DNA from 3 places in the Micromonospora sp. NPDC005174 genome. Region 3 is predicted to be linked to each of the others. Evidence: riboswitches for the same ligand, from Rfam matches in the RefSeq annotation. Region 3 holds a riboswitch; each other region holds the start of a gene.

The links. A riboswitch is a leader RNA that binds a small molecule or an ion and turns the genes downstream of it on or off. The one in region 3 is predicted to bind S-adenosylmethionine.
Region 1: linked by a shared signal. The riboswitch ahead of thrC (threonine synthase) and the one ahead of ABZU91_RS12565 (ABC transporter substrate-binding protein) in region 3 are both predicted to bind S-adenosylmethionine.
Region 2: linked by a shared signal. The riboswitch ahead of ABZU91_RS20470 (aminotransferase class V-fold PLP-dependent enzyme) and the one ahead of ABZU91_RS12565 (ABC transporter substrate-binding protein) in region 3 are both predicted to bind S-adenosylmethionine.

Annotation. Positions count from the first base shown of each region.
Region 1 is NZ_JBEXIJ010000018.1:55,839-59,715, forward strand. Features, by position in the region: gene ABZU91_RS20375 (DoxX family protein) at 1-105, shown strand, start outside; gene ABZU91_RS20380 (metalloregulator ArsR/SmtB family transcription factor) at 193-498, opposite strand; gene ABZU91_RS20385 (DMT family transporter) at 588-1,556, shown strand; SAM riboswitch class I at 1,624-1,759, shown strand; gene thrC (threonine synthase) at 1,770-3,056, shown strand; gene ABZU91_RS20395 (GNAT family N-acetyltransferase) at 3,293-3,877, shown strand, end outside.
Region 2 is NZ_JBEXIJ010000018.1:75,978-79,854, reverse strand. Features, by position in the region: gene ABZU91_RS20485 (co-chaperone GroES) at 1-100, shown strand, start outside; gene ABZU91_RS20480 (hypothetical protein) at 183-350, shown strand; gene ABZU91_RS20475 (PrsW family intramembrane metalloprotease) at 369-1,847, opposite strand; SAM riboswitch class IV at 1,871-1,991, shown strand; gene ABZU91_RS20470 (aminotransferase class V-fold PLP-dependent enzyme) at 2,039-3,307, shown strand; gene ABZU91_RS20465 (FUSC family protein) at 3,317-3,877, opposite strand, start outside.
Region 3 is NZ_JBEXIJ010000008.1:207,484-211,360, forward strand. Features, by position in the region: gene ABZU91_RS12560 (amino acid transporter) at 1-1,569, shown strand, start outside; SAM riboswitch class IV at 1,656-1,767, shown strand; gene ABZU91_RS12565 (ABC transporter substrate-binding protein) at 2,186-2,947, shown strand; gene ABZU91_RS12570 (amino acid ABC transporter permease) at 2,993-3,772, shown strand; gene ABZU91_RS12575 (amino acid ABC transporter ATP-binding protein) at 3,769-3,877, shown strand, end outside.

The DNA.
Region 1 (3,877 bases), on a different contig from region 3:
CTGGTTGCGACGCTCGGCTCGGGCCCGTGGGCGCTCGACTCATTGCTCTTCAAGCGGCGTGCCGAGGTGCCGTCGATGGCCGAGCCCAGCCCGGTGAACGCCTGACCGATGCGTCACGCGCGTCGCCGGAGCGTCGGCGTGTCGGCTCCGGCGACGCGTGCGTGAAGGGGTCGGCCAAAGGGCGTGGACGGGTCAGGCCGTCGGTCGGGATGTGAGGACCGCGTCCAGGAGGCCGGGGTAGAGCGTGTCCACCTCGTCGCGGCGCAGTCGGACCAGGCGGCTCGTGCCGGCGGCCCGGGTGCGGGTCAGGCCGGCCTCGCGCAGCACCTTGAGGTGGTGGCTGCGGGTCGCCTTGGAGACGCCGAAGTCGAAGCTGCCGCAGGCGGCCTCACCGCCGTCGGCGAGCGCCCGGACGATCTGCAACCGCACGTCGTCGGCGAGTGCGGCCAGCACGGCGGTGACCGGTACGGCGGTCAGGTCGGGTTCGTGCAGCTCCATGTGACCAGTCTAACCCTTGTTCGACAACGATCGAACAACACCCTATGGTCGGTGTCGTTGGTTCGAAGATACTCGAACAGGAGCTGACGATGCGATCCCGCGCCGCCGCCTACCCATTGCTCGCCGCGCTCGCCTGGGGTGCGATGTTCCCGATCCTGGCCACCGCGCTGACCACTGTCGACCCGCTCAACCTGACCACCGCCCGCTATCTGTTCGCCGCCGTCATCCTGGTCGGCATCCTGCTGCTCCGCGAGGGGTCGGCCGCGCTGCGGCTCGGCGGTCGGGGAGCCGAGGTAATGGTGCTGGGCGTCGTCGGCTTCGCCGGTTTCAACCTGCTCACCAACCTGGCTCTCGAACACGCCGCCCCGCAGCAGGTCTCCCTCTTCGTGGCGACCACCCCGATCATCACCCAACTGGTGCGGTGGGCCCGGGACGGCGTACGACCGAAGCCCTTCCTGCTGGCCCTCTCCCTGGTGGCGCTCCTCGGAGTCGGCCTGGTGATCACCCGCGGGAGCCTGGCCGGCCTCGGCCAGTTCGGTCTCGGCGGCCTCATGATGATCGGCGCGGTGCTCGGCTGGGCCGTCTACACCCACGGCGCGACCCGGTTCGGCGGCTGGTCGCCGCTGCGCTTCACCACGCTGACCGCGCTCGCCGGCACGGCCGCCATGCTGGCCGCGAGCATCGGCGCCGACGCCGTCGGGTGGCAGCACGCGCCGACGGCCGCCGACCTCGTGGCGATCACCCCGCAACTGGCGTACGCCGTGCTCGTCGCCGCAGTCGTCGCGGTGCTGGCCTGGAACACCGGCGTGCAGCGGCTGGGCGCGGCCAACGCGGCCCTGTTCATGAACCTGGTCCCGGTGACCACCTTCGTCGTGCAGATCGCCCGTGGCTACCGGCCGGAGACGGTCGAGCTGGTCGGAGCGGCGATCACCATCGCCGCGCTGGTCGGCGCGAACCTCGCCGCGCGGACCCGTCCCCGGCCCTCGTCGCTGCCCCGGCCGACAGCGGTCACCGACCCCGTCGCGGTGGTCGACCCGGTGGCGGTGGCCAACCGCTGACCCACTGGCTGGGATGCCCGGTGGAGGCGCCGGGCAACGTTGCCTAGACTCGACGGCACAACTGCATACCTCATCCAGAGGGGCTGAGGGATACGGCCCGACGACGCCCCGGCAACCACCCCGCGCGCTCACCGCTGAGCGACCCGCGGGGCAGGTGCCAATTCCGTCCCCGCCGCACCGTGCGATGCGGGGAAAGATGAGAGGACTCTCGACATGACGTCGACGCTCGCCGCCTCCGGCATCGACACCTCCGCCAGCCCCGCCCGTGCCCTCGTCTGCCGCGCCTGTTCGGCCCGCTACCCGCTCGCCGCCCAGCACGCCTGCTACGAGTGTTTCGGCCCGCTGGAAGTCGACTACGACACCGCCGCCCTGGCCACGGTCACCCGCGAGCAGATCGAGGCCGGCCCGGACAACATCTGGCGGTACGCCGCGCTGCTGCCCGCCGGGCAGGACCCGGCCACCCGGGTCACCCTCGACCCGGGGCTGACCCCGCTGGTGGCGGCACCGCACCTCGCCGCCGAGATGGGCATCACCGCGCCGCTCTGGGTCAAGGACGACAGCGCCAACCCGACCCACTCGTTCAAGGACCGGGTCGTCTCGGTGGCGTTGACCGCCGCCAAGGCACTCGGCTTCACCCGCTTCGCCTGCGCGTCCACCGGCAACCTGGCCAACTCGGTGGCCGCGCACGCCGCCCGCGCCGGCGTTCCCTCGATCGTCTTCATCCCCTCCGACCTGGAGCAGGGCAAGGTCATCACCACCGCCGTGTACGGCGGCGAACTGGTCGCCATCGACGGCTCGTACGACGACGTCAACCGGCTCTGCGGTGAGCTGGTGGAGACCGACGAGTTCGAGGACACGGCCTTCGTCAACGTGAACGTCCGGCCGTACTACGCGGAGGGTTCCAAGACCCTCGGCTACGAGGTGGCCGAGCAGTTGGGCTGGCGGATTCCCGCCCAGGTGGTGATCCCGATGGCCAGCGGCGAACTGCTCACCAAGATTGACAAGGCGTTCTCCGAGCTGGTCGAGATCGGCCTGGTCGACGCGCCGGCCGGCGGCTGGAAGGTCTTCGGCGCGCAGTCGGCCGGCTGCAACCCGATCGCCACGGCCCTGCACGCCGACACGGACACGATCATCCCGGTCAAGCCCACCGGCATCGCCAAGTCGCTCAACATCGGTGACCCGGCCGCCGGCCTCTACGCACTGGAGGCGGTGCGCCGCACCGGTGGCTGGATGGAGTACGCCGACGACGACGAGATCCGCGCCGGCATCCGCGACCTGGCCCGTACCACCGGGGTCTTCGCCGAGACGGCGGGCGGCGTGACCGCGGCAGTGTTGCGCAAGCTGGTCGAGTCCGGCCGGCTCGACCCGACGGCGGAGACGGTCGTCTTCAACACCGGCGAGGGTCTGAAGACCATCGACGCCGTGGCCGCACAGGTCGGGCCGACCCACCACATCAAGCCGTCCCTGCGTGCCGCCCGGGACGCGGGGCTTCTGGGCTGAATCCGCCCGGTGACTGGGTTTTCGCTGTGAGTGTGGAAAACCCGCCGCTCTGGACTTGACGGCAGGAACCGGACGGCGCAAGATGCTCCGTGCGGGAGGGCATTTCGCCGAAGACTTTTGAAGTTCTTGCGACCCAACGCCGGAGGCGTTGTGCGAATGCCCCTCCCGACCACGTCCGACAGGGCCAGCGAATAATCGCTGGCCCTGTCGCTTTTGCGGCTGTCAGGCTCACCGGCATGAGCATCACGATCGTGCCGTTCGACGGCACCGACCGGGCCGCGGTCGACGAGGCGTACCGGATCGGAGCGGCGGCCACCGAGGCCGACCTGCCCGACTTCCCACCGTCCTGCCGGCAACGCTTCGACGGGTTCTTCCACGCCCCGATGCCCGGCACCCGCTCGCTCTGGGCGCTGGCCCGCCTGGACGGTGCGCCCGCCGGTTACCTCCAGCTCGACCTGCCGCAGCTCGACAACACCGACAACGCCACCGCCGAGCTGAAGGTCCATCCGGACCTGCGGCGTCGTGGTGTCGGCCGGGCCCTGCACGAGTACGGGGTACGCCTGCTGCGCCAGCACGACCGCAAACGGGTGACGGCGATGACGGTCTCCGCGCTGCCCGGCGGTCCGGCCCGACCGGTGGCGGGTCACGCGTTCGCCGCCGCGATGGGCGCGCACTCCGCGCTGGCCGAGGTGCGTCGCCGGCTGACCATCGCCGACATCGACCGGCTCGCGCTGCGGGCGGCCCTGGCCGACGCGCAGCCCCACGCCAAGGGCTACCGGTCCGTCTCCTGGCAGGGCACCACCCCACCCGAGTACGTCGCG
Region 2 (3,877 bases), on a different contig from region 3:
CGAGTTGCACGGCCGCGGGTACGTGCTGCTGCGCGAGCGCGACGTGCACGCCGTGGCCGCCGTACGGGTGGAGAACGACTCCACCGGCCTCTACCTGTAGACCTCCCCCCGAGCGCGGTCGCGCCGTTTGTCGGCGCGTACGACGGGAAGCCAGCCGGCGACCGTGGCCCTGGGGAGGGACGATGCCGGTATTCGTCAAGAAGCTGCTGACCTGGGGCAGCGTCGCGTTCCTGATCTACTTCATGGCGTTCCGCCCGGACGGTGCCGCGCAGTTGTTCAAGGGGATCGGGGTCGCGCTCATGGCGATGGCCCAGGGGCTCGGCGACTTCCTCACCACGCTGATGACCTGACCCGCCGCCCGGCCGCGCTCAGGCGTGACCGTGCGGCCACGGCGCGGCGGGGCGTAGTTCGTGCCAGCCGGCCGGCGGGTGGTTGACCGGGGGCGGCGGGGCGAGCACCACCGGGATGGGCACCACCGGCTCGTCGGGCGCGGCGACCGATCGCCGCGTACCGTCCGGGAAGCGCAGGTGGTACTGGCTGCCGTCCCAGACGCCGGCCGGGGCCTGCGGATCGCGGCCCACGAAGTACGACCGGTACGCCGTGATCGCCTCCAGCAGTTGACGTTCCTCGACGGCGGTCCGCTCCCGGTCGGCCGGTTTGCGGTCGAGACCGCGCAGCGTCCCGTCGCGCAGCAGGGCCAGCCGGGTCGCCGCGAGCTGGTATCCGCGCATCGCCCGCGCCCCGGCGTCCCCGGCGACGCGGCGCGCCCAGCTCCGGGCGGCGTGCCGACGACCCAGGCTGCTCAGAGCGGCCACCTCGGGCGGGCTCAACCAGCCGGCGCGTACGTAGTCGGGCAGCGTCCGCTCGGTGAGCCGTCCCTCCCAGGCGCGCAACCACACGGCCAGCCCGACCACGCCGAAGAACACCGGCACCATCAGGCCCAGGAAGCCGTACAGCATGATCACTGCCTCGCCGGTGGCCTGGGTCAGCGTCGGCAGCAGGTTCCACGTCCCGTGCAGCATCATCGCCAGCAGCAGGCCGGCGATCGGGGCCAGCACCCGGACACGCCGGTCGGCGGTACGGGAGGCCACCCCGAGGCCGACACCGGTCATCGAGGTGAAGAGGGGATGGGCGAACCCGAAGAGGAGGATCCGCACGATGAAGATGGCGATCACCTGCTGGGTACCGGTCGCCGGACCGTACCGGTCGGCACCGGCCGCGTAGCCGTATCCGCCCAGGTAGAGGATGTTCTCCACCATGGCGAAGCCGACTGCGGAGAGCCCGCAGTAGACCAGGCCGTCGGTGATCCCGGACCACTCCCGGCGGCGGAAGATCAGCAGCAGGATCGGGCCGAGGGCCTTGGTCAGCTCCTCGATGAACGGTGCCACCAGCACGCCGGTCAGCGCATCCGGCAGTCCCCAGTCCGCGAAGCGTCCGGCGGCGAACTCGTTCACGTTCAGCGAGGCGGCCGTGGAGACGAACGCGCCCCAGGCGAAGCAGAAGATCAGATATTTCAGGGGTTCCGGTTCGTAACGGTCGAGCCAGAGGAAGCAGGCGACGAGCACCGGCACCGGCAGGATCGCGGCGACCACCCCGACCAGCAGCGCCTGTACGCCCAGCGACTGGCCGAGGGTGAACACCATGAAGACCGCGCACGCGGCGATGAGCAGCACCACCCCGGCCAGCACCAGGAACCGCACCCAGCCGAAGCGGCGCGGCGGCATCCCGGGTGACGAGCCGGCGGGCGGGGCCGCGGGCGTGTGCGGCGGCGACGGCAGGGGTGCACCGGGCGGGGTGTCGGCCATGCGGTCAGCGTAGCCATCCGCCGCCGGCTGGTCCGGGCGCATCCACAGCCGCTATGCTGCCGGCAGGTCACGAGCGCCAGCGTCAAGCCCCGGCTTGCTGGCCGGCAACCCTCGTCGAGTTCGCGGTGGGGTGCCCCGGGTGATGACCGGGCCCAGCCCGATCGGCGTGCTGGGCAAGCGCGGACCCCGTCCCGACAGGCACACCCGGGGTCCCTGACCCCGGAGGTTCCGGCGTGTCCGTCACTCTCGTACCCTCGCTGCCCAGCCTGCCCGCCGTCGCGTCCGCGCCGTCGGTGGCGCTCGACGTGCTCGGCGTACCCGGCGAGATCAACCTCGACTACGCGGCCACCGCGCCGTGCGCGCGGGCCGCGGCCGACGCCGTCACCGAACTGCTCCCCTGGTACGCCAGCGTGCACCGGGGCGCGGGAGCGCTGTCGCGGCGCTGCACCCTGGCGTACGAGCGGGCCCGGCAGACGGTCGGCGACTTCTTCGGCGCGCGTGCCGACGACCACGTGATCTTCACTCGGAACACCACCGACGCCCTCAACCTGCTGGCCCGGTCGTTGCCCGCTGGCACGACTGTGGTCACCTTCGCCGGTGAGCACCACGCGAACCTGCTGCCCTGGCCGCGCGGCTCGGTACGCCTGCCGGTGCCCGCCGACCCGGCCGGGGCGGTACGCGCTCTCGCCGCCGCCCTGACCGAGCTGCGCCGCGACAGCAACCCCGCGCTGCCGGTGCTGGTCGCGGTCACCGGGGCGAGCAACGTGACGGGTGAGCTGTGGCCGGTCGCCGAGCTGGCCCGGGTGGCCCACCGGCACGGCGCCCGGATCGTCCTCGACGCCGCGCAGCTCGCCCCACACGCCCCGGTCGACCTGCACGCGCTCGACGTGGACTACCTGGCCGTCTCCGGCCACAAGCTGTACGCCCCGTTCGGCGCGGGTGTGCTCGTCGGCCGGGCGGACTGGCTGGACGCCGCCCCGCCGTACCTCGTCGGCGGCGGTGCCACCAGCAACGTCGGGCCGGCCACCCATGACGTGACCTGGGCGACCGGCCCGGCCCGGCACGAGGCCGGCACCCCGAACCTGTTGGGCGCGGTGGCGCTGGCGGCGGTGTGCGCGGCGCTGGCCGACGCCGACCGGGTCGCGCTGCACGCCCGTGAGCAGGCGTTGCTGGCTCGGCTGCGCGACGGCCTCGCCGCCCTGCCGCACGTGGTGGAGCTGCGGACCTTCGACGCGGACGCGCCCCGGGTCGGCATCGTGTCGTTCGTGGTCGCCGGTCAGGACTCCGCGACGGTGGCCGCGCGGCTCGCCTCCGAGCACCGGATCGGCGTACGCGACGGGTTGTTCTGTGCCCATCCGCTGGCCCGGCGGCTGCTCGGCGAGGCTGCCGCGCGTACCGGCCGAAGGGATCTTCCGGCGACCGCGCTGCGCGCCAGCATCGGTCTGGGCAGCACCGCCGCCCAGGTCGACCGGCTGCTCGCGGCGCTCGCCGAGCTGGCCTGAGCCCCGTGCTCAGCCGACCGGCGGGGCGGTGGGTGGTTTCGGCGCCTCGCCCGGCTCGGCCGGTTCGCCGACCGGCCGCTCCTGTTCCCCGAAGGAGATCCGGATGCAGCGGTTCGCCTCCTCCTGCTCGATCCCGGAGGCCACCAGCAGGTCACTGGCCGTGGTACGGATCTGGGCGACCACGACGCTGCCGGAGAAGCCGACCCCTGCGCCGTACGCCCGCCCGGCCTCGCTGACGGCCCGCAGCGACCGCTCCCGCGCCTGCTGCGGCTCCTCACCCACCGCGAACTCGTGCTTGAGCAGCCGGACCGACTCGGCGAGGTGGCCGATCGCGTCCGGCATGGTCTCGGGCACCGGCTCGTCGTCCTCGATCAGGGTGACGGACCGGCGGATCAGCGTGCCGGAGTTGCGCATCGCGCGGTCGATCGGGTCGGCCGCCTCCGCGTAGTGGGTGAGTTCGCTGCGACGGTGCCAGCGGGCCGGTGACAGGGTGGCCGTCTCCTTCGCCCCCTCGATCGCCTCGGACAGGGTCGCCAGCTCGTCCTTGTTGTTGCGCAGCCGTTCCAGCGC
Region 3 (3,877 bases):
TTCGCGGCCACCGACTTCATCATCACCATCACCCTGTCCGCGGCCGACGCGACCGCCCACATCGACGAGAACCCGTTCCTGCCCGGCGGGCTCAAGGGTCACGAGGTCGTGCTCACGCTGCTGCTCGTGGCCCTGCTCGGCGCGGTGTTCCTCAAGGGGTTCGGCGAGGCCATCGGGATCGCCGTCGTCCTCGTCGCGGTCTACCTGTCGCTGAACGCGGTGGTGATCGCCGACGCGCTGTGGCGGGTGGTGAACCACCCCAGCGCGGTCGGGGACTGGAGCACCGCGCTGCGCGCCGGGCACGGCGACCCGCTGATGGTCGTCGCGCTGTCCCTGCTGGTGTTCCCGAAGCTGGCGCTGGGCCTGTCCGGCTTCGAGACCGGGGTGGCGGTGATGCCGCACATCCGGGGGGACCGCCAGGACTCGGAGGATCGGCCGCTGGGCCGCATCCGGGGCGCGCGGCGGTTGCTCACCACCGCCGCCGCGACGATGAGCGTCTTCCTGATCACCAGCAGCGTCACCACCACCGTGCTGATCCCGCCCGAGGCGTTCCAGCCGAGCGGGGCCGCCAACGGCCGGGCGTTGGCCTACCTGGCCCACCAGCACCTCGGAGGGGTGTTCGGCACGGTCTACGACCTCTCCACCATCGGAATCCTCTGGTTCGCGGGGGCGTCCGCGATGGCCGGGCTGCTCAACCTCGTACCCCGGTATCTGCCCCGCTACGGCATGGCGCCGACGTGGGCCCGCGCGGTCCGGCCGCTGGTGCTGGTGTTCACCGGGGTGGCGTTCCTGATCACGGTCGTCTTCTCCGCCAGCGTCGACGCGCAGGGCGGCGCGTACGCGACCGGGGTCCTGGTGTTGATCACCTCGGCGGCGACGGCCGTGACGCTCGCGGCGCGGCGGCGGCGTCAGCGCGGTCGCGCGGTCGCGTTCGGGGTCATCGCCGTGGTGTTCGTCTACACCACCGTGGCGAACGTGGTGCAGCGTCCCGACGGTGTGAAGATCGCCGCCTGTTTCATCGGCGCGATGATCGTGGTGTCGGCGCTGTCACGCGTGCTGCGGGCGTTCGAGCTGCGGGTCGACCACGTCGAGCTCGACGAGGTGGCGACCGGCATGATCGACGAGCGCGCCGGACGTCGCATCCGCCTGATCGCGCACGAGCCGGAGCGCCGCGACCTGACGGAGTACCGCGACAAGCTGGCCCAGACCATGGCGGACAACGACTTCCCCGACGACAGCGACGTGATCTTCGTCGAGGTCCGGGTCACCGATCCGTCGGACTTCGAGACCGGATTGCTGGTGCGTGGCAGCGTGGCGCACGACCGCTTCCCGGTGCTCAGCCTGGCCAGTTCCTCGGTGCCCAACGCGCTGGCCGCGCTGCTGCTGGAGATCCGCGACCGCAGCGCGCGACGCCCGCACATCTACTTCGAGTGGACCGAGGGCGGCCCGGCCCGCAACGTGCTGCGCTACCTGGCGTTCGGGCAGGGCGAGATCGCCTCGGTCACCCGGGAGATCCTGCGCCGCCAGGAGCCGGACCAGACGCGCCGGCCGCACGTGCACGCAGGTTGACCTGCTCGTCGGGCGCAGGCCAGGGCTGGTGAGCGTGGTCATATCGGCTGGACGACCGACCGGTGGCTGCTGCTAGCCTCGGCGCAGGTCATGAGCGCCAGCGACAAGCCCCGGCTCGCTGGCCGGCAACCCTCCTCCGCGGTGGGGTGCCCCGGGTGAAGACCAGGCACCGGCAGGACGTCGGTGCAAGCGTGGCCTGGCACCCAGGTCAGCACCAAGACCCGGGAGACCTCATGCACATCCTCAGCCTCACGCCACCGGCCGTCCGGCGCATGCCGGCCCTGACCCGGCGTCGGCACGTGGACCTGATGCGAATGCGCAGCGCGGCGTGTACCGCCGCCTGAAGCGCTAACCCCTCCCCTCTCGCCCGCCTCCCGGGCACCCACCCATCCGCGCGACCCCTCGCGTCGATCATGAAGTTGTTGCCCGTCCGACCGGCGTGTCGGGGCAACAACTTCATGATCGACGGGGTCGACCTGTTTTTTTGGAGATGACTGTGCGTTTTCTTGGTCGATTTGTTGTTGTTGGCGCGGTTCTTGTTGCTGGTGGGTTGAGTGGCTGCGGGGGTGGGGGTGGTGGCTCGGCGGCGGGTAGTGGTGGCAGCAACCCCTACGGTTTGGCGCAGCCGGGTGTGCTGCGGGCCGGCACGCTGACCGACGCGCCGCCCAACGTGTACCTCAAGGACGGTAAGTTCACCGGCTTCGACAACGACCTGCTGACCGCCGTGGCCGGCAAGCTCGGCCTGCGGGTCGAGTTCGTCGGTACCGACTTCTCCGCGCTGCTGTCCCAGGTCAACAACCACAAGTTCGACGTCGGCAGCTCCTCGATCACCATCACCGAGGCGCGCAAGAAAACCGTCGACTTCGGCAACGGGTACGACTTCGGCTACTTCGGCCTGGACGTCCCGGCCGGTTCACCGATCACCGGGTTCGACCAGCTCGCCGGCAAGCGGGTCGTGGTGGTGCAGGGCACCGTCCAGGACGACTACGCCACCGGCAAGCAGCTCGACCCGGTGCGTGTACCGGACTACAACGGCGCGATCAACCAGCTCAAGGCGGGCACCGCCGACGCCTGGATCGCACCGGCCGAGATCGGCGAGAAGTCGGCCGCCGACAGCAACGGCAAGATCACTGTGGCGGCCAAGGAGCTCAGCCCCGCCCCGACCGCGTACGCCGTCGCCAAGGGTGGCGACAAGCTGCGCGAGGCGCTGAACAAGGGCCTCGACGAGGTGATCGCCGACGGCACGTGGAGCCGGTTGCAGGCCCAGTACTACCCGGGGCGACCGATCCCGGCCGACTTCACCCCGGGCAGCGGCAAGGCGGCGGCCCCGGCCACGCCGTCCGGGTCGGCGCAGCCGTCCGCCTCGACGGCGTCCTGAGCGACAAGCGGTGACGAGCGAGCGGGACGGTAGGAGAGGCGAACGATGGATCCGTTGAGCACCCTGTGGGAGACGTTCTTCGACGCCGACGCGATGCGCGAGGCGCTGCCCGAGATGCTGACCGTCGGGCTGCCCAACACCCTGATCCTGGCCGTCTCCGCCGCCCTGCTCGGCACGGTGCTGGGTCTGCTGCTGGCCGTGGCCGGCATCTCCCGTAGTCGGTGGCTGCGCTGGCCCGCGCGGGTCTACACCGACGTGTTCCGGGGGCTGCCGGCCGCGGCGACGATCCTGCTGATCGGCGTCGGGCTGGCCCCGCTGGGCATGCAGGTCTGGGGACCGGAACCGTACCCGCTGGGCATCCTCGCGCTGTCACTGATCGCCGCCGCGTACATCGGGGAGATCTTCCGCTCCGGCATCCAGTCGGTGGAGGCAGCGCAGTTGGAGGGCGCGCGGGCGCTCGGCTTCTCCTGGGCCGACGCGATGCGGCTGGTGATCATCCCGCAGGGCATCCGGCGGGTGCTGCCCGCCTGGGTCAACCAGCTCATCGCGCTGATCAAGGACTCCAGCCTGGTGTACTTCCTCGGTCTGGTGGCCAGCCAGCGGGAGTTGTTCCGCATCGGGCAGGATTACGCGGCCACCACCGGCAACGAGTCCGCGCTGCTGCTGGCGGGTCTGTTCTACCTGGCGTTGACCGTCCCGCTGACGCACGTCGTCAACGCGATCGACCGGCGGTTGCGCCACGGCCGGCCCACCACCGCACCCGCGGACGACGAGGACGAGGACGACCCAGCGCTGACTGGCATCCAGGAAGGAGACCGGCGATGACCACCACCGCGACCACCACCTCGGTCAGCGTCGACGCGCGTGACGTCCACCTGGCCTTCGGGTCGAATCGCGTGCTGCGCGGCGTCGACCTCAGCGTGCCACGCG